DNA from 4 places in the Streptomyces sp. cmx-18-6 genome. Region 1 is predicted to be linked to each of the others. Evidence: riboswitches for the same ligand, from Rfam matches in the RefSeq annotation. Region 1 holds a riboswitch; each other region holds the start of a gene.
The links. A riboswitch is a leader RNA that binds a small molecule or an ion and turns the genes downstream of it on or off. The one in region 1 is predicted to bind cobalamin.

Region 1 (7,255 bases):
GAGGCCGAACGTGGTGAAGGCGGTGCGGTCGGGCAGCGGGTAGGTCTCCTTGCCCGTGAGCGCGTTGATGATCACGGCGGAGCGCCAGGCGGCCAGGCCCAGGTCGGGTGCGCCGACCCCGTGGGTGTGGCGTTCCGCGTTCTGCACGAAGACCGAGCCGCCGATCTCCGGTGCCAGGACGAGCCGTTGGGCCTCGTCGACCTGGGGCCGCCCGGCGTCGTCGCGGACGGTGTACGGGTCCAGGGCGGCGAGCAGCGCGTCCACGGGGCGCTCCCGGTACCCGGTGGCGAGGACGACCGCGTCGGTGGTGAGGCGGCCCCGGGTCTCCTGCTGGCCGTGCTCGACGGCCAGTTCGATGCGGCCCTCGCCCGTGGTGGTGGCCCCGGTGACCTCGATGCCGGGGGTGAGGGTGACGTCGGGCCAGCCGCCGCCGAGGCTGCGCCGGTACAGCTCGTCGTGGATGTCCCCGAGCGTGTCCCCGCTGATCCCCTTGTAGAGCTGCCACTGGCTGGGCAGCAGCCGGTCCCGGGTGGCTTGCGGGAGCCCGTGGAAGTAGCGGGTGTAGTCCGGGGTGAACTGCTCCAGGCCGATCTTGCTGTACTCCATGGGCGCGAAGGCCGGGGTACGGGCCAGCCAGGTCAGCCCCTCCGCGCCCTCGGGCCGCAACCGCACCAGGTCCAGGAGGACTTCGGCGCCCGACTGCCCCGCGCCGACGACGGTGACGTGCCGGGCGGCCAGCAGCCGGTCCCGCTGGGCGAGGTAGTCGGCGGAGTGCAGCACGAGCGGGCCCGGGTCCGCCGCCAGGGCCCGCAGCGGCTCGGGGACGTACGGCGCGGTGCCGACGCCGAGGGCGAGGTTGCGGGCGTGCGCGACGCCGGTGGTGAGGGTCTCCCCGTCCGGTCCCAGCCGGGTGAAGTCGACGGCGAAGCAGTCCTTTTCGGCGTCCCAGGCGACCGTGTCGATGCGGTGGCCGAAACGGGTGGAGGGCAGTTCGGCGCTCACCCAGCGCAGGTAGTTGTCGAACTCGGAGCGGTGGATGTGGAATTGCTCGGCGAAGTAGAAGGGGAAGAGCCTGCGGCGGAACTTGAGGTAATTGAGGTAGGACCAGGGGCTGGTCGGCTCGACGAGGCTCACCAGGTCGGCCAGGAAGGGTACTTGGAGGGTGGCTCCCTCGATGAGCAGCCCGGGGTGCCAGTGGAAGGCGGTGCGCTGTTCGTGGAAAGCGGTGCTCAGGCCGGGCACGCCGTCGGCGAGGGCGGCGAGCGACAGGTTGAAGGGCCCCGCACCCACCCCCAGCAGGTCGAGGGGCGGGGTTCGCGGTCCGGGCGTCATCGGATTCCTCCAACGGGGTTGGTGCGCATCGGGAACGTCATGGCGACAGCCTTTCCGCCGCCGGGGCGTCGGTATCGCCCCCGCCGCCGCCCGTGCCGCCGTCTCCACCGGCGGCTTCGGCGGCGGCACGCGCCGCCGCCTCCGTCACGAGGTCGAGCAGCGGCAGCAGGTCGGCGCTCGCGGCGTTCGGGTGCAGCAGGGTGGCTTTGAGCCAGAGTCGGCGTCGCCCGTCGCCGTCCTCGGCCACCGCCCGTCCGAGGACGGCCCGGCCGTCCATGAGCAGGGTGCGGCGGACCTCGGCGACGACGGCGTCCCCGGCCTCCGGCTCCAGTGCGTCGGCCGCCACCGGCCGGAACAGCACGGTGCTGATCCCGATCTCGCCGGGCCGGCGGCGCAGTGCGGGCCGCGCGTCGACGGCCCGGCCGAACTCCTCGGCCGTACGTACGCAGTGCTCGACCAGTTCGCCCAGTCCGCGCCGTCCCAGCGCCCGGAAGGTGACCGCGATCTTCAGCGCGTCGGGGCGGCGGGTGGTGCGGATGGAGCGGCCGAGCAGGTCGGGGAGGCCGGCCTCGGTGTCGTCGTCGGCGTTGAGGTAGTCGGCGCGCAGGGACAGCGGTGCGAGCAGGCCGGTGTCCGCGACGGCCAGCACCCCGGCGGCGACCGGCTGCCAGCCGAGCTTGTGCAGGTCGAACGTTACGGAGACGGCGTGCTCCAGACCGGCGAGCCGGGGAGCCAGGCGTTCGCTGAACAGCAGGGGGCCGCCGTACGCGGCGTCGACGTGGAGCTCGGCTCCGTACCGCTCGACGATCCCGGCGATCTCGGGGAGCGGGTCGATCCGCCCCTCGTCGGTGGTCCCGGCGGTGGCGACGACCAGGACGGGCCCGCCGCCGAGCGCGGCCAGGGCGCGGTCGAGGTCGGCGGGGTCGATGCGGCCGTCGTGGCAGGCGACGACGACCGGGGCGGGCAGGCCGAGCATCCAGGCGGCGCGGTGGACGCTGTGGTGGGCGTTGGCCCCGGTCACCACCCGCAGGGGGCGGGCCGTGGCGGCGGCTCGCTCCCGGGCGAGGAGGAGGGCGACGAGGTTGGACTCGGTGCCGCCGCTGGTGATGAGGGCGTCCGGCGCGATGGCGTCCGGGTGGACGAGCCGGGCCAGTGCGGCCGTGGTCAGCTCCTCGACGACGCCGGCGGCGGGCGCTTGGTCCCAGGAGTCCATCGAGGGGTTGAGGGCGGCCCCCGCCAGGTCCGCCGCGACCGCGACGGCGAGCGGCGGGCAGTGCAGATGGGCGACGCACGCGGGGTCGGCCGGGTCGGCGGCCCCCTCGGCGACCGCGCGCACCAGGTCCGCGAGCGCGGCCTCCGCCCCGACGCCCTTCTCGGGCAGAACCGGCGAGCACAGGGCGGCGGTCCTGCGGGCCACGGCCTCCGGTCCTCCGGCGGGCAGCGGTCCGCCCCGGGCCGGGGCGGCGGACTCCAGCGCGTCCAGGACGACCGCGGTCAGCTCACGCAGGCGGCCGGGTCCGTGCACGCCGCCCGCGACGGCCGAGGGGTCCGGAGCGCCGCCGGGGGCGGGGGCAGGCGTCGTACCGGCGCTCACGCCGTACGCTCCGGGCGCGGTTCACCGGACAGCAGGCCCTGAGCACGCGGCATGGCGAAGCCCTTCGATCGGGGTGCGCGGCGGGCGACGGTGATGCCCGCGCGCAGGGCGACACCGGTCGCGGGAAGATCCACAACCGGGATTCGCTGGTTAGGCTAACCTAACTCCACCTGTGCGAATGAATGCGCTCCGGTCCCCCGGGCCGATCGATGAGCGTCCGAAGTGGCCGTACCCCGGCCGAAGTCGGGTCCGGACCCGCACGACGTGCGACCCGGTGCGGGAGCGGCGGTGGCCGCTCCCGCACCGGGTCGGATCACGCCGCTTCGGTGGGCAGCTCCGCGCGGATCTCCCGCGCGGCGGCGACCAGGTTCTCCAGGGAGGTCCGGGTCTCGGGCCACCCCCGGGTCTTCAGGCCGCAGTCGGGGTTCACCCACAGGCGCGCGGCCGGGATGGCCTCAAGTCCCTTGCGCAGAAGGGCCGCCGCCTCTTCGGTGCTCGGGATGCGCGGGGAGTGGATGTCGTACACGCCGGGCCCGGCCTCACGGGGGTAGCCGTGGGCGGCCAGTTCGCGGGCGACCTGCATGTGCGAGCGGGCGGCCTCCAGGCTGATGACGTCGGCGTCGAGATCGTCGATGGCCTGGACGATGTCGCCGAACTCGGCGTAGCACATGTGGGTGTGGATCTGGGTGTCGGGCCGCACCCCCGAAGTGGCCAGGCGGAAGGACTCCGTCGCCCACTCCAGGTACGCGGCGTGCTCGGCGGCCCGCAGCGGCAGCGTCTCGCGCAGCGCGGGCTCATCGACCTGGATCACCGAAGTGCCGTTCGCCTCCAGGTCGTTCACCTCGTCGCGCAGGGCAAGGGCGACCTGCCGGGCGGTCTCCCCGAGCGGCTGGTCGTCGCGGACGAAGGACCAGGCGAGCATGGTGACCGGGCCGGTGAGCATGCCCTTGACGGGGCGCTCGGTCAGCGACTGCGCGTACGTCGTCCAGCGCACCGTCATCGGCTCGGGGCGCGAGATGTCCCCGGCCAGGACCGGCGGCCGGACGTAGCGGGTGCCGTAGGACTGCACCCAGCCGTGCTGGGTGGCGAGGTAGCCGGTGAGCTGCTCGGCGAAGTACTGCACCATGTCGTTGCGTTCGGGCTCGCCGTGGACCAGGACGTCCAGTCCGGCCTTCTCCTGGAAGGAGAGGACCTCGCGGATCTCGTCCTTGATGCGCTCCTCGTACCCGGCCGCGTCGATCCGGCCCGCCCTCAGGTCGGCGCGGGCGGTGCGCAGTTCGGTGGTCTGCGGGAACGAACCGATCGTGGTGGTCGGCAGCAGCGGCAGACCGAGGTGGGCGCGCTGGGCGAGGGCCCGCTCGGTGTACGGCTGGGAGCGGCGGCCGTCCGCGTCGGTGATGGCCGCCGTACGGGCCCGGACGGCCGGGTCGCGGGTGATGACGGCGTCCGTGCGGGAGGCCAGATCGGCCCGGTTGGCGGCGAGTTCGGCGGCGATGGCCTCGGTGCCGCCGGACAGACCGCGCGCCAGGACGACGATCTCCTCGGTCTTCTGCCGGGCGAAGGCGAGCCAGCGCGCGATCTGCGGGTCGATGTCGCGCTCGGTCCCGGCGTCCAGCGGGACGTGCAGCAGGGAGCTGGAGGCGGAGACGTCGACGTGGTCCGCCAGGCCCAGGAGCGTGCCGAGGGTGGCGAGCGACTTCTCGTAGTCGTTGATCCAGATGTTGCGGCCGTTGACGACGCCCGCGACCAGCCGCTTGCCGGGCAGTCCGCCCGCCGCCGCGAGGTCCGCGAGGTTCCCGGCGCCCGACTCGGTGAAGTCCAGGGCGAGACCCTCGACCGGCGACTTGGCCAGCACCGGCAGCGCGTCGCCGAGCCGCCCGAAGTAGGAGGCGACCAGCAGCTTGGGGCGGTCGGTGAGGCCGCCGAGCTCGCGGTAGGCGCGGGCGGCGGCGTTCAGCTCGGCCGGGGTGCGGTCCTGGACGAGGGCGGGCTCGTCCAGCTGCACCCACTCGGCGCCCGCGGCCCGGAGATCGGCGAGGACCTCGGCGTACACCGGCAGGAGCCGGTCCAGGAGGGTCAGCGGCTCGAAGTCGGCGGCGACCCCGGGGGCCGCCTTGGCGAGCAGGAGGTAGGTGACGGGGCCGACGAGGACCGGGCGCGGGGTGTGGCCCAGCGCGAGGGCTTCCCCGAACTCGGCGACCTGCTTGGCGGAGTCGGCGGTGAACGCCGTGTCCGGGCCCAACTCGGGCACGAGATAGTGGTAGTTGGTGTCGAACCACTTCGTCATTTCGAGCGGTGCGACGTCCTGCGTACCGCGCGCCATGGCGAAGTAGCCGTCGAGGGCGTCGGTGCGGACCGCGTCGCGGTGCCGCTCGGGGACAGCGCCGACCATGACACTGGTGTCCAGGACGTGGTCGTAGTACGAGAAGTCACCGGTCGGCACCTCGTGGACTCCGGCATCGGCGAGCTGCTGCCAGGTTCCCCTGCGCAGTCCGGCGGCGGTCTCCCGGAGGGCGTCGGCGTCGACGCGGCCCTTCCAGTAGCCCTCGATGGCCTTCTTCAGTTCACGGTTCTGACCCTGGCGGGGGTAGCCGTACACGGTGGCCCGTGCTGCCGCGGCTGCGGGCTTCGCTGTCACGTGACTCTCCTTCGCGAGCATGTCTCCAGCTGTTCCCGGGACGGGACGCGGACGCGAAGGGGTGACGTATCGGGAGGAGGAACGGCACGCTTGACCGTGTCCGTCCACCCGACGGTTACGCCGACCCGCCCACGAGGTCACCGGGAACTCCGCACGCGAACGGTCGCGTGCGGGCAACGGGCAGGTCTTCGGACTCGCGGGCACGCCTGCCGGGGCAGACACCTACTGGCCGTCGCTTCCCAGACCCGGCCGGGCCCAGTGCGTATGACGGCGGTCGTTCCCACTCACCGCTGCGGGGCAGTCCCGGATTCCCACCGGGTTCCCTCTTACGACACCCTGCCTGGCGGGCAGGGCGAACCAGCTGCACCGGCCAGCCTAAGGGGACGGCTGCCGGGCGCACACCGTTGTTCACACTTCGGACGGTGATGTGAGACACCGGCGCGCCTCCTCCGGGTGCCGTACGTCCCCGCCCTCCGGTGGTCCGGCACGGCGCGGCCGGGCCGGCAGCAACGCCGCGGGGAGCAGGGCGACCGCCGCGATCGCGGCGAGGACGAGGAGCGCCGTCCCCATCGAGGCGGCCCACAGCTCCGCCTGTGCGCCTCCGGCGCCGCCCGGCGGCAGCAGGCCGGCGGCGACCGCGATGCCGAAGGCAGGGCCGATGTTCACGGCGGTCTGCTTGAGACCGCCCACCACACCGGCGTACCCGGGCGGCGCGTCGCCCACCACGGTGGCGGTGGCCGTGACCATCACCGTGGCGTAGCCGGCGCCCAGCAGCGCGAAGGCCGCGCCCATCGCCACGGGGCCGGTGCCGCTGTCCGTCCGCGCCAGCCAGCCGATGCCCAGGACGACCAGGGACGTGCCGCCGAGCGCGGTGGTGCGCGCGCCCAGCCGGTGCAGCACCAGACCGGCGAGGGGCGACCCGACGACCATCAGCGCCGTCATCGGCAGGGCGCGCAGGGCGCTGCCGAGCGGGTCGAGTCCCAGCACGCCCTGAAGGAAGTACGTGCTGACGAACAGGGCGCCGAACATGCCGCTCGCGGTGAACAGGAGCATCGCCATGGAGGCGGTGACCGGTACCGACCGCGCGACGGCCACCGGCACCAGGGGGCTCGGGCTGCGGCGTTCGCGGCGGACGAGGAGCGCGGCGACACCGGCCGAGCAGATCAGTCCCCCCACGGTCCGGTGGCCGCCCCAGCCGTGCAGCTCCACCTCCGCCAGCGCGTTCACCAGGAGTGCGAGCGCGGCGGCGAGCAGCAGGGCCCCCGGGGCGTCGAGGCGGCGGACCACCGGCCGGTCGGCTTCGGGGACGCGGGCCGCCAGGCAGAACAGGGCGATCGCGAGCGCGATGGGCACGTTGATGACGAAGACCCACCGCCAGCCGAACTCCGCGACCAGGAAGCCGCCGAGCAGCGGCCCGGCAGCGGCGGCCACGCCGATCGCGCTGGTCCGCAGGGCGACCGGGCGGCCGAGCCGGTCCGGTGGGTACACCTGGCGCAGCAGGGCGAGCGTCGCGGGCTGCAACAGGGCCCCGAACAGGCCCTGGACGGCGCGCAGGGCGATGACCCAGCCGACCGAGGGCGCCACGGCGATGGCGGCGGACGCCGCCCCGAAGCCGAGGGACCCGATCAGGAGCAGCCGGGTGTGGCCGCAGCGGTCGCCCAGCCGCCCGGCGGGTATGAGGAAGCCCGCGA
Region 2 (7,255 bases), on a different contig from region 1:
AGGGTTTTCGAGGGAGCAGGCGATGGCGTCCGCGTCGGGAGCCGAAGCCTGCTGTACGGGAATGGGGGCGGCGGCCGCCACCTGCCCGGACGCGGCACGGGCGATCCGGGTCGCCGGGCGCGAACGCAGGTAGTACGTCGTCTTCAGCCCCTGCTTCCAGGCGTACGCGTACATCGAGGAGAGCTTGCCGATCGTCGGCGTCTCCAGGAACAGGTTGAGCGACTGGCTCTGGTCGAGGAACGGCGTACGGGCCGCCGCCATGTCGATCAGACCGCGCTGCGGGATCTCCCACGCGGTGCGGTACAGCGCCCGCACGTCCTCGGGGATCCAGGCGAAGCCCTGCACGGAGCCGCTGGCCTCGCGCAGCGCCTCACGGGTGCGGGCGTCCCACACGCCGAGCTTCTTCAGCTCGTCCACCAGGTAGGCGTTGACCTGGAGGAACTCACCGCTGAGCGTCTCGCGCTTGAACAGGTTGGAGACCTGCGGCTCGATGCACTCGTACACACCGGCGATCGAGGCGATCGTGGCGGTCGGCGCGATGGCCAGCAGCAGCGAGTTGCGCATGCCGGTCTTCGCGACCCGGGCGCGCAGCGCGTCCCAGCGCTCCGGCCAGTTCAGCTCGGTGTCGTAGTGGTCGGGGTGCAGCACACCGCGCGCGGCACGCGTCTCGGACCAGGCGGGCAGCGGGCCGGACCGCTCGGCGAGGTCGCAGGACGCCTCGTACGCGGCCAGCATGATGCGCTCGGAGATCTTCGTCGAGAGCGCGCGGGCCTGCGGCGAGTCGAACGGCAGCCGCAGCTGGAAGAAGACGTCCTGGAGGCCCATGGCGCCCAGGCCGACCGGACGCCAGCGGGAGTTGGAGCGCCCGGCCTGCTCGGTCGGGTAGAAGTTGATGTCGACGACCCGGTCGAGGAAGGTGACCGCGGTGCGGACCGTGGAGTCCAGGCGCTCCCAGTCGATCGAGCCGTTCGCCACGAACGCGCCCAGGTTGACCGAGCCCAGGTTGCAGACGGCCGTCTCGCCGTCGTCGGTGACTTCGAGGATCTCGGTGCACAGGTTCGAGGAGTGCACGACCCGGCCCGGCTCGGCGGTCTGGTTCGCGGTCCGGTTGGAGGCGTCCTTGAACGTCATCCAGCCCTGGCCGGTCTGCGCGAGGGTCCGCATCATCCGGCCGTACAGCTCACGCGCCGGAATCGTCTTGCGGGCCAGGCCCTTGGCCTCGGCCGCCCGGTAGGCGGCGTCGAACTCGTCGCCCCACAGGTCGACCAGCTCGGGGACCTCGGCGGGGGAGAACAGCGACCAGACGGTGTCCGCGTCGACGCGGCGCATGAACTCGTCCGGGATCCAGTGCGCCAGGTTCAGGTTGTGCGTACGGCGCTGGTCCTCACCGGTGTTGTCGCGGAGCTCGAGGAACTCCTCGATGTCCGCGTGCCAGGTCTCCAGGTAGACCGCGGCCGCGCCCTTGCGCCGGCCGCCCTGGTTCACCGCCGCCACGGAGGCGTCCAGCGTCTTGAGGAACGGCACGATGCCGTTGGAGTGCCCGTTGGTGCCCCGGATCAGCGAACCACGGGCGCGGATGCGGGAGTAGGAGAGGCCGATGCCGCCCGCGTGCTTCGAGAGGCGCGCCACCTGGTGGTAGCGGTCGTAGATCGAGTCCAGCTCGTCCTTCGGCGAGTCCAGCAGATAGCAGGAGGACATCTGCGGGTGCCGGGTGCCGGAGTTGAAGAGCGTGGGGGAGGAGGGGAGGTAGTCGAGCTTGCTCATCAGCCCGTAGAGCGCGGCGACCTCGTCCAGCGCCCGCACCGACTCGTCCTCGGCGAGGCCCGCGGCCACACGCAGCATGAAGTGCTGCGGGGTCTCGATGACCTGGCGGGTGATCGGGTGGCGCAGCAGGTAGCGGCTGTGCAGCGTACGGAGGCCGAAGTAGCCGAAACGGTCGTCCGCGCCCTCGGCGAGCGTCCGCTCCACGAGCTCGTCCAGCGCCTTGGCGTGCAGCTCCACGAAGGCCGCGGTGCGGTCGGCGATCAGGCCCTCGCGGTGGCCCACCGCGACGGAGGCGGAGAAGGACGTCGCGCCCTGGCTCGCGGCCTCGTCGGCGATCGTACGGGTCAGCAGCCGGGCGGCGAGTTTGGAGTACGCCGGGTCCTCGGAGATCAGGCCCGCGGCGGCCTCGGTGGCCAGCGAGCGGAGCTCGGCCTCGTCGGACCGGGCGTTGCGCCCGCGCAGCGCGGAGGCGGCGACCCGTCCGGGGTCGGTGTCGGGCAGATCGACGGTGAGGTCGGTCAGGGTCCGCAGCAGGGCGGTCCCGGGTCCGTCGTTCGTGCCTGCTCCGGACGTGGTGGAGGCAGCGGATTCGGTGGCTGAAACCGGATCGGCGGGCGCGATGGTCACTGGGCTTTCCCTCGCTCGGCTGGGGGCCGGCGGCGGGAAGGGGGAGCCGGGCAGCACGGTGCCATGAAGGCAGCACTGCACACGGCGTCCACCGGCCCATCCGCGAGGCCCGGACGTCTGGCGTCCGGTTCGGTCGAGCCGGACGCGCTGTCGACAGGTCGTCGGACTACGGGTGTGCAAAAGCACACTGATCACACCGTTGCGGGACAGTTCCGGATTCACACCGGATTCCCCTGCGGCGACAGCGAGGTCGAGCATACATGTGGGGGCCGCCCGATGAGGAAGCCCCCACATGTTGTGTCGGCGTGAACAGAAGTTGGTGTGACGGTCTGGTTTCTTCGCCCGCCTTTTTCCGTATCGGCGGCGTACGTACGCCCCCTTCCGAGGCCGCGAAAAGGGGCCGCCGCGCCCTTGGAAGGGGTGCGACGGCCCCGATCGGCCGGTGGTGGTCAGCAGCAGCGGAAGCCCTCGCGGGGGTCCGCCTCGCGGGCGTCCATACGGCTCCGCTCGAAGGCGCGGCGGGTCATCACCGGCGTGTCCGGATCGTGGGACCTGGCGTGCGCCACGTACCGGTCGTACACCGACTCGCCGGTCAGCTCACGGACGTACCAGCGGATCCGCCCCGCCACCCTCCGTACGTCCGCGACGGTCATGTCCGGCTCCCGGTCCCCGCCGACTCCTTGCGGATGCCGCCCTCGGGGCCGACGCCCGCCGCGATCAGCTCGGCCTTCTCCTCCTTGGTGGCGAAGATGGAGGCGGGGGCGACGAGCTTGGACTCGACGTACGGCGTCTCGTGGAGCTTGACGCTCTCCGGGTCGCGGATCGCGTTGAAGCAGACCCGGCCGGCGTCCACGAGCACCACGATGATGAGGACGGCGAAGAGGGCGCACAGCACGCCGTCGACGGTGGAGTTGGTGACGACGGTCCGCATGTCGTCCATGTTCTTGGCGGGCGCCAGCACCTCGCCCGCGTCGATGCCCGCCTGGTACTTGTCGCGCTGGGCGAAGAAGCCCACCTTCACGTCCGGCGAGAAGATCTTCTGCCAGCTCGCGGTGAGGGTGACCGCCACGTCCCAGGCGAGCGGGACCGCGGTGACCCACGCCCACTTCAGCCGGCCGGACTTGACGAGCAGCGTGGTGCAGACGGCGAGTGCGACGGCGGCCAGCAGCTGGTTGGCGATGCCGAAGAGCGGGAAGAGCTGGTTGATGCCGCCCAGCGGGTCGTGCACGCCGACCCAGAGGAAGTAGCCCCAGCCGCCGACGACCACGGCGCTGGCGAACCAGACGCCCGGCTTCCAGCTGACCTGGCGGAACGGCTTGTAGACGTTGCCCAGCATGTCCTGGAGCATGAAGCGCCCGACCCGGGTGCCGGCGTCCACGGTGGTGAGGATGAACAGTGCCTCGAACATGATGGCGAAGTGGTACCAGAACGCCTTCATGGCCGTGCCACCGATGACCGCCGAGAAGATCTCCGCCATCCCGAGCGCGAACGTCGGCGCGCCGCCGGTCCGGGAGAGCAGACTCTGCTCCTCGACGTCCTTGGCGGCCTGGGCCAGGGCGTCCGGGGTGATGGTGAAGCCGAAGTTGGCCACCGCCTCGGACGCGGACTGGACGCTGTCGCCGATCACGCCGACCGGCGCGTTGATGGCGAAGTAGAGGCCGGGGTCGATGATGCAGGCGGCGATCATCGCCATGATCGCCACGAACGACTCGGTCAGCATCGCGCCGTAGCCGATCATCCGGATCTGCGTCTCCTTCTGGACCATCTTCGGGGTGGTGCCCGAGGAGACCAGGGAGTGGAAGCCGGAGAGCGCGCCGCAGGCGATGGTGATGAAGACGAACGGGAACATCGAACCGGCGAAGACCGGGCCCGCGCCGCTGGTGGCGAAGTCGGTGACCGCGGGCATCTTCAGCGTCGGCATCGCGACGACCACGCCGAGGGCCAGCAGCCCGATCGTGCCGACCTTCATGAAGGTGGAGAGGTAGTCGCGCGGGGCCAGCAGCAGCCACACGGGGAGCACCGAGGCGAGGAACCCGTACACGATCATCCAGATGACCAGCGTGCCCGGTTCCAGGGTGAAGAAGTCCGCCCACGACGACTCGGCCACCCAGCCGCCCGCGACGATCGCGAGCAGCAGCAGCGCCACGCCTATGACCGACACCTCGCTGACCTTTCCGGGCCGCAGGATGCGCAGGTAGACGCCCATGAAGAGGGCGATCGGGATCGTCATGCCGATGGAGAAGACGCCCCAGGGCGAGTGGGCGAGCGCGTTCACGATGACCAGCGCGAGGACCGCGAGCAGGATGATCATGATGACGAACACCGCGACCAGGGCGGCGACGCCGCCGACCGGGCCGATCTCGTCCCGCGCGATCTGGCCGAGCGAACGGCCGTTGCGGCGGGTGGAGAAGAAGAGCGTCACCATGTCCTGGACGGCGCCGGCGAAGATGACGCCGACGACGAGCCAGATCGTGCCGGGCAGATAGCCCATCTGCGCGGCGAGCACGGGACCGACCAGCGGGCCCGCCCCGGCGATGGCGGCGAAGTGGTGGCCGAACAGGACCCGGCGGTCGGTGGGGTGGAAGTCGACGCCGTTGTCCAGCAGTTCGGCGGGGGTCGCGCGGTTCTTGTCGGCCTTCAGCACCCGGTTCGCGATGAACCGGGAGTAGAAGCGGTACGCGATGGCGTACGAGCCGAGGGCCGCCGCCAGCATCCAGGCGGCGGAGACCTCCTCACCGCGCGAGAGCGCGAGGGTGGCCCAGCCGATGGCGCCGACGAGGGCGACGAGGCTCCAGACGACGATGGACTTCGGGGTCAGCGGCCGCCGTCCTGACGTCTGTGGAACCGGTGGTGCTGGTGTGGGCGATTCCGGCATATCGATCCGTCCCCTCGCGTGATCACTGTCGTAACGTGCGCGAAATCTAGGTGCTGCGACCGCCGTCCGGAACCCCTGTCCGCATACCGGTCGCGCATCCCCGATGTCTCCACCGAAGTTCCGCAGTAGGGACACGGACGGGAGGACGGATCGGTTCACCCGGACCGGCCCCACCTGGGATGACCGAAAACAGGCGGTGGCCCGGGGAGGAGATCCCCGGGCCACCGCCTGTCCGTGCGCCGCGTTCCCTCGGTGGGGCGGCGGTTTCCTCAGCCTGTCGGCCGCTTGAGGCGGGCCACGAACTTGTACCGGTCGCCCCGGTACACCGAACGCACCCACTCCACGGGTTCGCCCTGGCCGTCGACCGAATGACGGGAGAGCATCAGCATCGGCAGACCTACGTCCGTACCCAGCAGCCCCGCCTCACGAGGGGTGGCGAGCGAGGTCTCGATGGTCTCCTCGGCCTCGGCGAGACGGACGTCGTACACCTCGGCGAGCGCGGTGTAGAGAGAGGTGTACTTCACCAGCGAACGGCGCAGCGCCGGGAAGCGTTTGGCCGAAAGATGGGTGGTCTCGATCGCCATCGGCTCCCCGCTGGCGAGCCGCAGCCGCTCGATCCGCAGCACACGGCCGCCCGTGGAGATGTCCAGCAGCCCGGCGAGCGTGTCGTCCGCCGTCACATAGCCGATGTCGAGCAGCTGGGACGTCGGCTCCAGGCCCTGGGCGCGCATGTCCTCGGTGTACGAGGTCAGCTGGAGGGCCTGGGAGACCTTCGGCTTGGCGACGAACGTCCCCTTGCCCTGGATCCGCTCCAGCCGGCCCTCGACGACCAGCTCCTGGAGGGCCTGGCGCACGGTGGTGCGCGAGGTGTCGAACTCGGCCGCCAGCGTGCGCTCGGGCGGCACCGGGGTGCCGGGCGGCAGGGTGTCGGTCATGTCGAGGAGATGCCGCTTGAGCCGGTAGTACTTCGGTACGCGCGCGGTGCGCGTACCGTTGCCGGTCTCGCTCCCCGAACTGCCCCCGTCGGCGCCCATGGCCCGCCTTTCCGACGCTTGCGTTGCTGCCGTCACCGGCTCCTCCGTCTGTCGCGGCTCACATGGTGGCACGGTCGGCTCACGGGTCGTCGCCCTCCCTTAGGTGTCGGTCCTATAACGGACGCGAGTGCACTTCTTATACACCCTTGACACCCCTAAAGGTCTAGGCCAAGCTCCCGGTACTGGTCTAAACCATTAAAGACCAGGTCCAGCCCCAGCAGAACTCGTCGAATGACTTCGCGGTGGGTGGGGTTGCAGCATCCCTGAGGAGGGTTTGACGTGAAGCGCAAGCTCATCGCGGCTATCGGTGTCGCGGGCATGTTGGTTTCGGTCGCGGCGTGCGGTACTGACGACAAGGCATCGTCGCAGGACCCGAAGGACCGCAAGGAAGACCTGACCGTCTGGCTCATGGGCGAGGCCCGCTCGACCTGGCCGGAGCTGGTCAAGGACGTCAACGCCGAGTTCAACAAGAAGTACCCGAACGTCAAGGTCAAGGTTCAGTACCAGCAGTGGGCCGACAAGGTCAAGAAGCTTGACACCTCCCTCGCCGGCGACAAATTCCCCGACGTCGTCGAACTCGGCAACACCGAGACCATGCAGTACATCCTGAATGGTGCGCTCGGGGAAATCGACCCCAAGAAGTACGAGAACTCGGACACCTGGATCAAGGGTCTGAAGGACACGTGCACCTTCGAGGGCAAGACCTACTGTGTTCCTTACTACGCCAGCGCCCGTCTGGCCGTCTACAACAAGGACATGCTGAAGGCCGGCACCGGCAGCGACGAGCTCCCGCAGACCGAGGACGAGTTCCTCGCGGCGATGGACAAGGTCTCCGCCGAGCTCGGCAAGAAGGACAAGCGCGCCTCCACGCTGTACCTCCCGGGCCGCTACTGGTACGCCGCGATGTCCTACGTCGCCGCCTACGGTGGCCAGATAGCCAAGTACGACGAGGGGG
Region 3 (7,255 bases), on a different contig from region 1:
CTGTTCAGCGCCACGCTCCGGGACGAGGAGGAGGCGGCGGGCGACGACGGCCCCGGCGAGCTGGACGACCCCCGCTTCCTGGGCCGACTGCTCGCGGCGGTGGAGGACATCTGGTTCGCCCGGGCCCGGGAGCGGATGAGCTCGGCCCCGCCCGGCGACCCGCTCGGCCGGTGGAACGCCGCGTCGGGGGCCGCGCTGCGCGGGGTGGAGGCGTACGGCTACCGGCAGGCGGGCGAGGCGTACGAGCAGGCCGTCGCCACCCTGCCCGAGGGGGCCGCCCGCGAACGGCTGACCGAGCTGCACCGGCTCTTCGCCCTCCAGTGGATCGCCCGCAACAGCGGCGACCTGCTCGCCGCCGGACGGCTGACCGCCGATCAGGTCACCTTCCTGCCCGACGCGGTGGAGGCGTCGATCGCCGCCGTGGCCGCGCACACCCCCGCCCTGGTGAAGTCCTTCGCGCTGCCGGAGCGCCTGATGTCGGACTGGCCGATCGCCGGACCCGGCTACGCGGACGCCTACGACGACCCGGAGGGATCCTGGCACCGGGACCGCAGGGCGGCGGCGGCCGGGGGGCGCACGGTGGGGTTCCGGCGGCCCGTCTGCGGCAGCAAGCGGCGTCCGCTGCGGGAGAAGGTGGCGGCGCTCGGGACCCGCGGGGTGCTGCTGGCGTACTGGGGAACCACATCGGTGCTCTCCCGATGGTTCGAGAAGCCGCAGGTGAGCGCAGACGAATCGGTTCGCCCGAAGGCGTAACCGGAGGGTCGTCATCCAGTTACTTCGGCGGTGGGGTCGAAGCGTTCGGCCATCCGCCATTCGTGAGGACGCCGAGGCGTCATGAGGACGCCGAGGCCGATGAGAGGAACGACCATGAAGACCATCCACCCGAAGATCACCGAGGTGCTGACCGAGACGTTCAAGGTGCCCGCGGCCGAAATCCTGCCGGAGTCCACGATGGACAGCCTGGAGATGGACTCCCTCGCGGTCGCCGAGTTCGCCGTCATCATCAAGGAGACCCTGGGCGTCGACGCCGACTCCGAGAAGCTCTACAAGGACGCCACGCTGGCCGACGTCTCCGCGTTCATCGACGCGGCCGTCGCCGGCGTGAGGGCCCGCGGCGAGGCGGCCGACGCGACGGCCGGCGGCGGCCGGGCGGCCGACAGTTCGGTGCCGGTGAGCAACACCCGATGAACCGACCCGCCATCGCCGTCACCGGTCTGGGGATGATCACCCCGGCCGGCCATACCACCGACACCACCTGGGACGGAGTCCGTCGCGGAGAGTCCCTCGCGCGCACCGTCCCCGCACTGGAAGGCTGCGCGGTCGACTTCGCCTGCACGGTCTCCGGCATCGACCTCGACGAGGCGGTCGGCGGCCGCAGCGCCTACCGCATGGGCCGGTACGTCAAGTTCGCCGTCCTCGCCGCACGGGAGGCGGTGGCCGACGCCGGGCTCGACCCCGCCCACTGGGACGGCGCCCGCGTCGCCGTCGTCGTCGGCACCAGCAGCGGCGGCTCCGCCGGACTCACCGAACAGGCCGTCGCCCTGGAGCGGCGCGGCCCCGAGGCCACCTCGCCCTCGGGCATCCTGCTCACCATCCCGAACATGCCCGCGGCCGAGATCGCCATCCAGATGAGGGCCACCGGGCCCAGCCTCGCGCCGTGCACGGCCTGTTCCTCCGGGGTGACGGCCCTGTCCGTGGCCCGCGACATGCTGGCCCTGGGCCAGTGCGACATCGCCATCGCCGGAGCCACCGAGTCGATCGTCTTCCCGGTCGCCATGACCGGCTTCGCCCGCTCGGGCGCGGCGGCGCTGCGGAACGGGGACCCCGCCCGCCTCTGCCGCCCCTTCGCCGCCGGCCGGTCCGGGCTCGTCATGGGCGAAGGCGCCGCGATCATGGTCCTGGAGCGGGCCGAGGACGCCCGCGCCCGAGGAGCGGCCCCCCGGGCGCTGCTGGCGGGAGCCGGGGCCACGACCGACGCCCACCACCCCACCAGCCCGCACCCCTCAGGGGACGTCGCCCGGGCGGCCGTCGAGGCGGCGCTGACCGACGCGGGCTGGCGCGCCGAGGACGTCGACCACGTCAACGCGCACGGGACGTCGACCCCGCAGGGCGACGCGACCGAGGCCGCCCTCATCGGCCGGGCCTACCCGCACCGGCCGCCCGTCACCGCCCCCAAGGGCGTACTGGGGCACTGCATGGGGGCGGCGGGCGCCATCGAGGCGGGACTGACCGTCCTGACGCTCCAGCACGGCACCGTCCCGCCGATCGCGAACCTGGACGCCCCCGCGCCGGACTTCGACATCGACTGCGTCACGAAGGTTCCGCGCGAGGCGCCCGTACGACGGGCCGTCAGCCACTCCTTCGGCTTCGGCGGACACAACGCGGTGATCGCGCTCGAAGCTCCCTGACCCGCGCGGCTCCCTGACGCGCGGTCTCTGACGCGCCGCTCCCTGACGGGCGGCTCCGTGACCGCGAAGCTCCGTGATTCGCGAAGCTCCGCGACCTCACAGCTCGGTGACCACGAAGCTCCGTGACCCGCGAAGCTCTGTGATCCGAGCAGCTCCGTGACCCTTCAGCCCGACGGCCCGCCAGGCTCCGCAACCGAAGCGGAGGGCGTCCGGGCCGGTGCGGCGGGACGATCCCGCGCCGCACCGGCCCGCCGGGAGCCGGCCCCCGCACCGGCTCTGAGCTGCGCGAAGCCCCGTGATAGCTTGCCGGGGCCAGTCGAACCCCAGCGACGGGGTCAGGGAATCCGGTGCGAGACCGGAACTGACGCGCAGCGGTGAGGGGGACGGGCGGGGCCACGGCCACTGGAGCACAAGCGCTCCGGGAAGGCGTCCCGCCCGGACGAACCCGAGTCCGAAGACCTGCTGGCATCCGCGCCCCGCACCGGGGCACGGGAACCGTACGACGGGCTCCGCGGCTGGGCCCAGAGACACCGAGGTCCTTCGTGCTGCCCACGGCCACCCCCGCCCCGATACGCACCGCCGCCCTGCTCGCGGCCGGGCTCGTCCTGCTCACCGCCTGCGGTGGCGGGGCCGCCACCTCGTCCGCCGAGGGCGGCGACAAGGCGGCCGGCTTCCCGGTCACCCTGAAGAACTGCGGGCGCACCGTCACCGTGAAGGCCCCGCCCCAGCGGGCCGTCTCCGTTGACCAGGGATCGACCGAGATCCTGCTCTCGCTCGGCCTCGCCGACCGGCTCGCGGGCACGGCGACCTGGAGCGACCCGGTCATGAAGGGCCTGGAGAAGGCCAACGAGAGCGTCGAGCGCATCTCGGACAACCGCCCCTCGTCGGAGAAGGTCCTCGACAAGGAGCCGGACTTCCTCAGCGCCTCCTTCGCCTCCACCCTCGCCAAGGGCGGCGTCGCACCCCGCGAACAGTTCGAGAAGCTCGGCGTCCCCACCTACGTCTCGCCCGCCGACTGCGTCGGCAAGGACAACAGCGGCGGCGGCGACGGAGCCCGTACCGCGCCCCTCACCATGGACAGCGTCTACACCGAGGTCCGCGAACTGGCCCAGGTGTTCGGCGTCCCCGAGCGCGGCGACGCGCTGGTGGGCAGGCTCCAGGCGCGGGTGGAGAAGGCCACCGAGGGGATCGACGCGTCCGACGCCTCGCTCCTCTACTGGTTCTCCGACTCCAAGGCCCCCTACCTCGCGGGCTGCTGCGGCGCTCCCGGCGTCATCACCCGCGAGCTCGGCGCGAAGAACGTCTTCGACGACACCCACGACGAATGGCCCCAGATCAGCTGGGAGACCGTCGCCGACCGCAACCCCGACGTCCTGGTCATCGGCGATCTGAGCCGCACGATGCAGACCGCCGAGAGCGCCGAGAAGAAGATCGAGTTCCTGGAGTCCAACCCGGTCACCAAGACCATGGACGCCGTCAAGAACCGCCGCTACGTGCTGCTCAGCGGCCAGGCGATGAACCCCACCATCCGGACGGTCGAGGGACTGGAGCGCGTCGCCGCCGGGCTGCGCGACTTCAGGCTCGCGGGGTGAGCGGCGGCGACCGGGCGGTGGAGGGGGAAGGCCGGGCCGTGACGGCGGAAGGCCGGGCAGTGACGGGGGAAGGCCGGGCCGTGAAGCAGGGAAGCCGGGGGATGACGGGGGAAGGCCAGGCCGTCGAGGGGGGCAGCCGGGCGGTGGAGCGGGAAGGCCGGGCGGTGAAGGAGCCCGTGGAGCTGAAGGCTTCCTCGCCGCGGACGCCGTCCGGCCCGGTGTGGAGCGGCGGCCCGCTCGCGGTGCTGCTCTGGACCGGCGGACTCCTGCTCCTGCTGCTCTCCGTCGCGGTCGCCGTCACCATCGGGCCCGCCCGGATCTCCGTCCCCGACGTCTGGTCCGCCGTCGCCTCCCATCTGGGCCTCGGCGGTACGGAGTTGAGCCCGATCCGCGACGGCATCATCTGGAACCTGCGCATGCCCCGCACCCTGCTCGCCGCCGTGTGCGGGGCCGGGCTCGCGGTGTGCGGCACGGTGATGCAGTCCCTGCTGCGCAACCCGCTCGCGGACCCCTTCGTCCTCGGCGTCTCCTCCGGGGCCTCCACCGGGGCGGTCGTGGTCGTCGTCCTCGGCGTCGGCGGGGGAGCGGTGTCGCTGTCGGCCGGGGCGTTCGTCGGGGCCATCTGCTCGTTCGCCCTGGTCCTGCTGCTCAGCCACACCCTCGGCTCCACCACCGACCGGGTGGTGCTGTCCGGCGTCGCCGCGATGCAGCTGTTCTCCGCCCTGACCTCCTTCGTCGTGATGACCTCCGCGGACGCCGAGCAGACCCGCGGAGTGCTGTTCTGGCTGCTCGGCTCGCTCAGCGGGGTCGGCTGGAGCGAGGTGGCCCTGTGCACCGCCGTCCTCGCCGTCTGCCTGGTGGTCTGCCCGTACGCTCGACGCCTTCGCCTTCGGGCAGGACGCCGCGGCGGCGCTCGGCGTGAACGTCGCCCGCACCCGGATCGTGCTGCTGTGCACCACCGCCCTGCTGACCGCCGCCCTCGTCAGCTCGGCCGGAGCGATCGGCTTCGTCGGCCTGGTGCTCCCGCACGCCGCCCGCGCGCTCACCGGCTCCGGGCACCGCCGCCTGCTGCCGGTCACCGCGCTGGCCGGGGCGATCTTCCTGGTCTGGGTCGACACCCTCGCCCGCACGGTCCTGGACCCGCAGGAGGTGCCGGTCGGAGTCGTCACGGCGCTGATCGGCGTGCCCGCGTTCGTCGCCGTCCTGTACCGCACCCGGAGCACGCCATGAGCCTCATCGAGAACGGCGGCCTGCGCGCCGAGCGGGTCGGCCGCGAGGCGGGCGGCCGACTGATCCTCGACGGGGTCGCCATCACCCCGCCGCCCGGCTCCACGGTCGGCCTGCTCGGCCCCAACGGGTCCGGCAAGTCCACCCTGCTGCGGATCCTCGCGGGCCTGCTCGCCCCGGACACCGGCGTCGTCACCCTGGACGGCGACCCCCTCGCCGGCCTCGGCCGCCGCACCGTGGCCCGCCGGATCGCCGTGGTCGACCAGCACGCCGTCACCCAGGTCGACCTCAGCGTCCTGGACGTCGTACGCCTCGGCCGCATCCCGCACCGCCGCGCCTGGTCCGCCCCCGACCGCGCCGACGAGGACGCCGTCGCCGACGCCCTGCGGCGCACCGGCCTCACCGACCGGGCCGCGCAGTCCTGGCACACCCTGTCCGGGGGTGAGCGCCAGCGCGTCCAGATCGCCCGCGCCCTGGCCCAGCAGCCCCGCGAACTCCTCCTGGACGAGCCGACCAACCACCTGGACATCCAGCACCAGCTGGACCTGCTCGCCCTGGTCGCCGCACTGCCCCTCACCAGCGTCATCGCCCTGCACGACCTCAACCTGGCGGCGATGTTCTGCGACCGGATCACCGTGATGAAAGCGGGCCGGGTCATCGCGGACGGCACCCCGGCCGAGGTCATCACCGAGGAGCTCATCGAGGACGTCTACGGGGTCCGGGCGGTCGTCACCCCGGACGGGCCGGACGGACGTCCGTCTGTACGGTTCCTGCCGCGCCGCTAGAGCGTACGGTTCCTGCCGCGCCGCCAGAGCGTACGGTTTCCGCCGCGCCGCTGAGGAACGGGCGAGCGGCCGGTCCCGGACAGCCCGCCGGGCGGACCCGTTCGCACGGGCCCGCCCGGAGGCCGAGGACATGGGAGCGGCCTTCCGGCCGCCGGAAGGGGATGCGCCGTCAGCGGCGGCGTCCCTGGCCGAACTCGCCACCGGCGTCCTTGCCGGTGCCCATGTCCTTGCCGTCCGCGTAGTCGATCTTCTCCTTGCGGACCTCGGCGGAGACTTCCTTCTGCTCGGTGACCCGGTTCGTCTCCAGACGGACCCGCTCCACCGGCACGGACTCCTTGCGGACGGTCGCGCGCTCCGCGTGCAGGGTGACCTCCACGTCCTGCTCGCCGATGTCCGTGGTCCCGGCCGTCTTCTCACCGGGCTGCAACGGCTCGCGGACCACCCGCACCTCCTCGTGGGAGACGGGCACCGTACGGGAGACGTTCTCCGTCACCACGTACTTGTGCAGACGGGCCGTTCCGCTCTCGTACTCCTCCGTGCCGACGTGGAGCTGTTCCTCGGAGCGGATCAGCTCCTCCTTGCCGCTCAGGTCGGCGGAGCGCGCGGCTCCCGCGCCCGCCAGCGGGCGGGCCGTCGTGGAGGCGTCCGTGTCACGGTGCCTGCCCGTGCCGCCCGCCGCCGCGCCCGTGGTCGTACGACCGGTCGCCTTGGCGTTCGGCGCGGCGCCCGTGCCACGGGCCGCGCCCGCCGCACCCGCTCCGGCGGCACCCGCTCCGGCCGCGCCCATCGCGCCGGTACCGGCGGCGGTCGGGGCGTCGGCTCCGGTGCGCTTGTCACCGAGGTTGCCGGTCTTCCTGGTCAGGCCGTAATGCCGGTAGAGCTCTTCCTCCTCGGCCACGGAGAGGTGCGCGTCCGCGTCGACACGGGGCGCCTCCTTGACCGTGTCCTTGGAGTGCGCGACATGCAGGTCGGAGCCCACTCGACGGGCTCCGGCGAGCGGTACGAAGCTCTCCTTCATGCCGAACATGCCGGTCTTGACCGTGACCCAGTCGGGCTTGCCGGTGTCGTCGTCGACGTACACCCGGCCCACACTGCCGACCTTCTCGCCCTCGTTGTCGTACACGGTCAGACCGTCGAGCTCTCCGGAATCCGTGAAACCGTCAGCGGCTCCCATAACCGATTCCTCCTCGCTCGGGCACGCCCTGTGGTTCGCTCCACGGATGAGGCGCGTCCGGCTTCCATC
Region 4 (7,255 bases), on a different contig from region 1:
AGCCGATTCACCGGTGGCCGGAGGGTCCGCGCCGGGCGGTGGCCAAAGGGACCGATCCCCGCATCACCTCACATCAGGGGCGTGAGGAAGCGCCTGAGGGTCTCTTCGTAGCGGCCCGGGTCGGCGTTCCACATCGACGCATGCGGAGCCTGCGGTACGGCGTGGAGGGTGACCAGGTCCGGGCGGCGGGCGGCCAGCTCCCGGGAGGGCTGCCAGGGGGCGATGGTGTCGTCCGGGCCGTGGACGACCAGGGTCGGGGCGGGCAGCGCGGCGGCCAGGGAGGCGTCCAGGAGCGGGGCGGCGCTCATCCCGGTCCTGCCCTGGGCGGCGCGCACGGCCAGCGGCAGCAGGGCGGCGGGGACGCCCCGGGCGGCGGCCAGGGCGCGCAGCGTGGTCTGCCAGTCCAGGACCGGGGAGTCGAGGACGAGGCCGCTGACGCGGTCGCGGAGGGGGGAGTTCACGGCGGCGTGCAGGGCCATGGAGGCCCCGGTGGACCAGCCGTACAGGATGACGTCGCGGGCCCCGTAGCGCACGGCGAAGCGCATGGCGGCGTCCAGGTCGCGCCACTCGGACGCGCCGAGGTGGCCGAGGCCGTCGGCGGGGCGGGGGGCTCCGGCGTCTCCCCGGTAGGCGATGTCCAGCACGGGGAGGTGCTGTCCGTTCAGGAAGCCCATCAGGTTCATGGGGTGCGCGCGGGTGGCGCCGAGGCCGTGTGCGGTGATGACCCAGGTGTCGCGGTCGCCGGGGACCCACCAGGCGGGCAGTCCGCCGAGCTCGCCGGGGATCTCGACCTCGCGGTATTCCAGGCCGAGGGCGCTGCCGGGGTCGCCCCGGTGCAGTTCGGGGGTGAGGCGGACCTTGTCGCCCGGTTCCAGGACGCCCTCGACGACCCGCTCCAGCCTGCGGACGACGGTGTCGGCACTCGCCTCGGCCCCCTCGACGACGGGGCCGACCACCGCGTGGACGCCGTGGCCCGCGAGCCCGTACGTACCGGGCCGGAGCGCCGTGAAGGAGCGGGTCAGGGTGACCTGCCCGGCCGCCGTGGCGTGCACGGTGACTCTGCGGTCGGCGGGGAGGGGACGGCCTGGTGTCGCCTTGAGGGCGGCGTCGCTGGCGTACCGGCCGGCCGCGACCGCTGCCGCGCCGGCGCCGATGATCGTGGTGACGGCCGTTGCCGTCGCAGTTGCCGGGCGCACGGCTTCAGTGTCGTGGGCGGGGCGGCGCGATGCCAGTGGGCAGGGCCGTCCGGTGCGGCGGGCGGCGGCCGTCCGGTGCGGCGGGCGGCGCGTGGGGCGACGCCGGTCGGGGGTCGAGTCACGGGCCGGGCCCGGGCGTGTCGCGGGCCGGGCAGGGGTTGTCGTGGTGCGGACGGGGCTGCCGTGGTGCGGACGGGTCGTGGTGCGGGCCGGGCCCGGGCCGCGGGCCCCTCAGCCCGGTTGTCCGTACCCCTTGAGCGCCTCGGTCACCTCGGCCAGCTGGGCTTCGGTGAGCAGGGCCGGGGTGCGGCCCGGCAGCGAGCTCGCGGTGAGCCAGAGGCGGCAGAGCCACTCCAACTGGGCGGTGCGTTCGTATGCCTGGTCGAGGGTGTCGCCGTAGGTGACGGTGCCGTGGTTGGCCAGCAGGCAGCCGGTGCGGCCCCGGAGGGCGGCGAGCATGGCGTCGGCGAGCTCGGGGGTGCCGTAGCGGGCGTAGGCGGCGGTGCGGACGGGGCCGCCGAGGATGGCGGCCGCGTAGTGCACGAGCGGCACCTCGGGGACGAGGGTGGAGACGGCGGTGGCGTGGACCGCGTGGGTGTGGACCACGGCGGCGGCCCCGGTCTCCCGGTAGACCGCCAGGTGGAGGGGGAGTTCGCTGGTCGGCGCGAGCTTCCCGACGACCTGCCGACCGGCCAGGTCCACCCCGACCGCGTCGTCCGGTCCGAGCCGGTCGTAGGGCACCCCGCTGGGGGTCACCAGGACAAGGTCTCCGACCCGGGCCGACACATTGCCGGAGGTGCCGACGACCAGCCCGTCCGCGGCGCTGCGGCGGGCGGTGCCGACCACCTCCCGCCAGGCCCGGACGACCGGTTCCGGTTGCTGCTCGCTCATGGGGCGAGCCTAGGGCGTGTCCGGCGGACCAGGACCGGGTCCTGGTCCGCCGGACACGCCCTGGGGCCGCACGGCCGAAACCGGGACGTCATGCCCCGGAGTGACGGGGATCTCCTCCGGGGCCGAGCGCGGGTCAAAAACTTCGCCAACGGGCCGTAAAGGGCAGACCAGACAGCGCCCCACCAGCACCCCGCCGCCCCTCCACGCACAAGCGGACGCACCGCACTCCGGTTGGGGTCACCACAGCGCCCCGTTCAGTTCATCTTCCGTTCACCCAGGTTGCCTACGGTCCACGAGCCACTGACGTCGAACGATTGCCTGGGTAAATGGAACACATCACGCTGCTGCTCGCGATTGTTGTCGTGACAGCTCTCGTGTTCGATTTCACGAACGGTTTCCACGACACCGCCAACGCGATGGCCACCACCATCTCGACCGGCGCACTGAAGCCCAAGACAGCGGTGGCCATGTCCGCCGTTCTCAACCTCATCGGCGCGTTCCTGTCAGTGGAGGTCGCCAAGACGATCTCCGGCGGGATCGTCAACGAGAACGGCCTCAGAACCGAGGTCATCTTCGCGGCGCTCGTCGGCGCCATCCTGTGGAATCTGCTGACCTGGCTGGTCGGCCTGCCCTCCAGCTCCTCCCACGCACTGTTCGGCGGCCTGATCGGCGCGGCCGTCATGTCGGCCGGCTGGTCCTCGATCAACGGCGGCACCGTCGTCACCAAGGTGCTGCTGCCCGCGATCGCCGCCCCGCTGGTCGCCGGTCTCGCCGCGATGCTGGCCACGAAGCTGACGTACCGCATCAACCGGAACGTCACCGACCCGAACCAGCTCAAGTCGACGGCCAAGGGCTACCGGGCCGGACAGATCGCCTCGGCCGGTCTCGTCTCGCTCGCCCACGGCACCAACGACGCCCAGAAGACGATGGGCATCATCACCCTGGCCCTGGTCACCGGCGGCGTCCTCGCCCCCGGCTCCAACCCGCCGATGTGGGTCATCGTCTCCGCCGGCGTCGCCATCGCGCTCGGCACCTACCTCGGTGGCTGGCGCATCATCCGCACCATGGGCAAGGGCCTCACGGACCTCCAGCCGCCGCAGGGCTTCGCCGCCCAGACCAGCGCGGCGACGGTCATCCTGGCCTCCTCGCACCTCGGCTTCTCGCTCTCCACCACGCAGTCCTGCTCCGGGGCCGTGATGGGCGCGGGCCTCGGCCGCAAGGGCGGCGTGGTCCGCTGGTCCACCGCCACCCGGATGTTCGTCGCCTGGGGCCTGACGCTCCCGGCCGCGGGGCTGGTCGGCGCGGGCGCCGAGTTCCTCACCAAGCAGGGCCCGTGGGGCATCGCCGTCACCGCGATCCTGCTGGTCGGCGGCTCCTTCGCCATCTGGCTGGCCTCGCGCCGCCAGCCGGTCGACCACACCAACGTCAACGACACGGCCGACGGCGAGCCCCAGGAAATCGTCACCACGGCGATCGCCGCGGTCCAGCCGCCGCCCATCGGCACCCACCCCACCGACCTCATGACCACCATCCCGGCTCCGGCGCCGGCGCCCGACGACACGGCGCGGCCCTCGGCCACGGTGTAAGGACAGATCCGTATGAAAATCGACTGGGCAGCTCTCGCCTCCGTCTTCGGTGTCAGTCTCGTGGTCACCGTCGCGCTGGTCGGCCTCTTCACCGTGGGCATCGTCGCCCTCTCCAAGTTGTCGGCCACGTCCGGCAGCAGCGCCTCCGGCGGTTCGGCGGCGCTCGCGCGCACCGGCGCGTACGCCTCCTTCGCGCTGTGCGTGGCGGCGGTCGCGTACGGGATCTATCTGATCGTCGCCTGACCCGCGCCACCGCACTCCTTCGGGCCGGACACACCACCGTGTGTCCGGCCCGATGTGCGTCTGCGCACACCGGCCCTCCGCAGGTCAACAGCAAGTTGACGGCCGTTCTCGCAGCGTGGTGGACTGCCGGAGCCAATCACGGCGACAGCAGAGGAAGCCGGTGCGAATCCGGCGCGGTCCCGCCACTGTCACCGGGGAGCACTCCCCCACACCGGATGTCACGGCCCTCGCCACGCGGGCTGGAAGGCCGGGGGAACTGCGGATCCGGAAGCCAGGAGACTCTCGTCGCCGCTCACGTCGAACCAGGGCGCGGACCCTGAGTTAAGGACTTATCGCCATGCCTGGCCGCCGAGCGCCGCATCCCGTGTCCCCTCACGCCGGAACGCCCCGACCCGCGGCGGGCTGACGCGTGCGTGCCGACCGCGTCTTCGCGTACGGCGCCACGGCCGGGCTGATCGCCGACGCCCTGCTCGGCGACCCGCGCCGGGGGCACCCGGTGGCCGGTTTCGGCCGGGCCGCCGGGCGCGTGGAGTCCGTGCTGTGGCGTGACGACCGGGGCCGGGGCGCGCTGCACGCCCTCGTGTGCGCCGGAGGCGCTGCGGGGGCCGCCGCGCTGGCCGCCCGTGCCGTACGGGACCGGCCCGCGCTCGCCGTCGCGCTGACGGCCGTCACCGCCTGGTCGGTCGTCGGCGGTACGTCGCTGGGCAGGGAGGCCCGCGCCATCGGGGGCGCGCTGGCCGCCGGTGACCTGGAGGTGGCCCGGGAGCGGCTGCCGCATCTGTGCGGGCGCGATCCGCATTCCCTGGACGGGCCGCAGATCGCCCGCGCCGTCGTGGAGTCGGTCGCCGAGAACACCTCCGACGCCGTCGTCGGCGCGCTCGTGTGGGGTGCGATCGGCGGGGTGCCGGGGCTCGTCGGGTTCCGGGCCGTGAACACGCTCGACGCGATGGTGGGCCACAAGTCGCCCCGGTACCGGCGCTACGGCTGGGCCTCCGCGCGGCTGGACGACCTCGCGGGGTGGCCCGGGGCCCGGCTGACGGCCGCGCTGGCCGTGGTGGGCGGCGGGCGGCCCTCGGAGGCCGTACGCGCCTGGAAGGCGGACGCGGGCCGTCACCCGAGCCCCAACGCGGGACCGGTCGAGGCCGCGTTCGCGGGGGCGCTCGGCGTACGGCTCGGCGGGACGCTGGCGTACGCGGGGCGCGTCGAGCACCGGCCGGTGCTGAACGGGGAGTCGGGCCGGGACGTCCGGAGTCTTGACATCGAGCGCGCGGTGCGGCTGTCGCGCCGGGTGGGTGCGCTGGCCCTCGGGGTGTGCGTGGCGGGTCGGCTGCTCGCGGGACACGTGATCGCGCGCCGGACGGGCGCGGGGCGAACAGGCGCGGGACGGAAGCGGGGACGGGCATGAGCGGCGGGCTGCTGGTCGCGGGGACCACCTCGGACGCGGGCAAGAGCGTCGTCACGGCGGGCATCTGCCGCTGGCTGGTGCGCCGGGGTGTGAAGGTCGCGCCGTTCAAGGCGCAGAACATGTCCCTCAACTCCTTCGTGACCCGCGAGGGCGCGGAGATCGGGCGCGCCCAGGCCATGCAGGCGCAGGCCGCCCGGGTGGAGCCGACCGCGCTGATGAACCCGGTGCTGCTGAAGCCCGGCAGCGACCGCTCCAGCCAGGTCGTCCTGATGGGCAGGCCGGTGGGCGAGATGAGCGCCCGGGGCTACCACGGCGGCCGGCAGGAGGCGCTGCTCGGCACGGTCGTGGACTGCCTGGAGCAGCTCCGGTCGGCCTATGACGCGGTGATCTGCGAGGGGGCGGGCTCGCCCGCGGAGATCAACCTGCGGCGGACGGACATCGTGAACATGGGGATCGCACGGGCCGCGCGGTTTCCCGTGCTGGTGGTCGGGGACATCGACCGGGGCGGGGTCTTCGCCTCGTTCTTCGGGACCACGGCGCTGCTGAGCGCGGAGGACCAGTCGCTGGTCGCGGGGTACCTGGTGAACAAGTTCCGGGGTGACGTCTCGCTGCTGGAGCCGGGGCTGGACATGCTGTACGGGCTGACCGGGCGGCGGACGTACGGGGTGCTGCCGTACGCCCACGGGCTCGGCATCGACGAGGAGGACGGCCTGCGGGTGTCCCTGCGGGGCGCGGTCCGGGAGTCGGTCGTGGCTCCCCCGCACGGCGAGGACGTGTTGCGGATCGCGGTCTGCGCGGTGCCGTTGATGTCCAACTTCACGGACGTGGACGCGCTGGCCGCCGAACCGGGCGTCGTCGTGCGGTTCGTGGACCGGGCCGACGAGCTGGCCGACGCGGACCTGGTCATCGTGCCCGGCACGCGCGGCACGGTGAAGGCGCTGGCCTGGCTGCGCGAGCGGGGGCTCGCGGACGCCCTGGTGCGGCGGGCGGCGGAGGGCCGGCCGGTGCTCGGGATCTGCGGCGGGTTCCAGGTGCTCGGGGAGCGCATCGAGGACGAGGTGGAGTCGCGGGCGGGGGTCGTGGACGGGCTGGGGCTGCTGCCCGTGCGGGTGCGGTTCGACCGGGCCAAGACGCTGGCGCGGCCGGTGGGTTCGGCGCTCGGGGAGCCGGTGGAGGGGTACGAGATCCACCACGGGGTGGCCGATGTGCGGGGCGGTGAACCGTTCCTGGACGGGTGCCGGGTGGGGGCGGTGTGGGGGACGCACTGGCACGGGTCGCTGGAGAGCGATGGGTTCCGGCGGCGGTTCCTGGGGGAGGTGGCGCGGGCTGCCGGGCGGCGGTTCGTGGCCGCGCCGGACACCAGGTTCGGGGTGCTGCGGGAGGAGCAGTTGGATCGGCTGGGGGATCTGGTGGAGGAGCATGCGGATACGGATGCGTTGTGGCGGTTGATCGAGGGGGGTGCGCCTTCGGGGTTGCCGTTTGTGCCGCCGGGGGCGCCGGGGTCGAGCGCGGGTGCGGCGGAGAGCCGGGGCGCCGCCCCGGACCCCGCTCCTCAATCGCCGGAGGGGCTTGATGTCGCCGGGTCCGCCGGAATCGGCCCGACCGCGGAAGCCGAGACCAAGAAGCTTGATTTCGCCAGGCCCGCCGGAATCGGCCCGACCTCAGAGGCCCAGGCCGAGGGGCTTGAGTTTGCCGGGTCCGCCGGAATCGGCCCGACCTCGGAGGCCGAGGCCGAGGGGCTTGAGTTGGCCGGGTCCGCTGGAGCAGTGCTCGACGCGACCGGTCGCGTAGAAGCTGAAGAGCATGTCAACGAGGAGGCCCAGTGAGTACGCCGTATCCTTTCACCGCGATCGTCGGGCAGGACGACCTGCGGCTCGGGCTGTTGCTGAACGCCGTCAGTCCGGCGGTCGGCGGTGTGCTCGTGCGGGGTGAGA

Region 2: it holds a riboswitch for cobalamin, as region 1 does, so the genes downstream of both, ACLJPL_RS25360 (ribonucleoside-diphosphate reductase subunit alpha) here and metE (5-methyltetrahydropteroyltriglutamate--homocysteine S-methyltransferase) in region 1, are expected to answer to the same signal.
Region 3: it holds a riboswitch for cobalamin, as region 1 does, so the genes downstream of both, ACLJPL_RS23175 (ABC transporter substrate-binding protein) here and metE (5-methyltetrahydropteroyltriglutamate--homocysteine S-methyltransferase) in region 1, are expected to answer to the same signal.
Region 4: it holds a riboswitch for cobalamin, as region 1 does, so the genes downstream of both, ACLJPL_RS31455 (cobalamin biosynthesis protein) here and metE (5-methyltetrahydropteroyltriglutamate--homocysteine S-methyltransferase) in region 1, are expected to answer to the same signal.

The regions. Positions count from the first base shown of each region.
Region 1 covers NZ_JAEBEP010000005.1:528,027-535,281, reverse strand. Annotated here, with positions in the region: gene ACLJPL_RS15470 (lysine N(6)-hydroxylase/L-ornithine N(5)-oxygenase family protein) at 1-1,332, opposite strand, end outside; gene ACLJPL_RS15465 (pyridoxal phosphate-dependent decarboxylase family protein) at 1,370-2,926, opposite strand; gene ACLJPL_RS15460 (hypothetical protein) at 2,923-3,060, opposite strand; gene metE (5-methyltetrahydropteroyltriglutamate--homocysteine S-methyltransferase) at 3,240-5,564, opposite strand; cobalamin riboswitch at 5,747-5,893, opposite strand; gene ACLJPL_RS15450 (MFS transporter) at 5,973-7,255, opposite strand, start outside.
Region 2 covers NZ_JAEBEP010000011.1:259,261-266,515, forward strand. Annotated here, with positions in the region: gene ACLJPL_RS25360 (ribonucleoside-diphosphate reductase subunit alpha) at 1-2,391, opposite strand, end outside; cobalamin riboswitch at 2,526-2,661, opposite strand; gene ACLJPL_RS25365 (YbdD/YjiX family protein) at 2,841-3,044, opposite strand; gene ACLJPL_RS25370 (carbon starvation CstA family protein) at 3,041-5,266, opposite strand; gene ACLJPL_RS25375 (GntR family transcriptional regulator) at 5,536-6,300, opposite strand; gene ACLJPL_RS25380 (sugar ABC transporter substrate-binding protein) at 6,580-7,255, shown strand, end outside.
Region 3 covers NZ_JAEBEP010000010.1:63,752-71,006, forward strand. Annotated here, with positions in the region: gene ACLJPL_RS23160 (acyl-CoA dehydrogenase) at 1-753, shown strand, start outside; gene ACLJPL_RS23165 (acyl carrier protein) at 868-1,188, shown strand; gene ACLJPL_RS23170 (beta-ketoacyl-[acyl-carrier-protein] synthase family protein) at 1,185-2,408, shown strand; cobalamin riboswitch at 2,705-2,890, shown strand; gene ACLJPL_RS23175 (ABC transporter substrate-binding protein) at 2,951-4,000, shown strand; partial or broken gene ACLJPL_RS23180 (FecCD family ABC transporter permease) at 4,102-5,230, shown strand; gene ACLJPL_RS23185 (ABC transporter ATP-binding protein) at 5,227-6,012, shown strand; gene ACLJPL_RS23190 (PRC and DUF2382 domain-containing protein) at 6,182-7,186, opposite strand.
Region 4 covers NZ_JAEBEP010000019.1:58,763-66,017, reverse strand. Annotated here, with positions in the region: gene ACLJPL_RS31475 (alpha/beta hydrolase) at 69-1,196, opposite strand; gene ACLJPL_RS31470 (class II aldolase/adducin family protein) at 1,428-2,087, opposite strand; gene ACLJPL_RS31465 (anion permease) at 2,414-3,673, shown strand; gene ACLJPL_RS31460 (hypothetical protein) at 3,686-3,916, shown strand; cobalamin riboswitch at 4,066-4,198, shown strand; gene ACLJPL_RS31455 (cobalamin biosynthesis protein) at 4,326-5,321, shown strand; gene ACLJPL_RS31450 (cobyric acid synthase) at 5,318-7,147, shown strand; gene ACLJPL_RS31445 (putative cobaltochelatase) at 7,144-7,255, shown strand, end outside.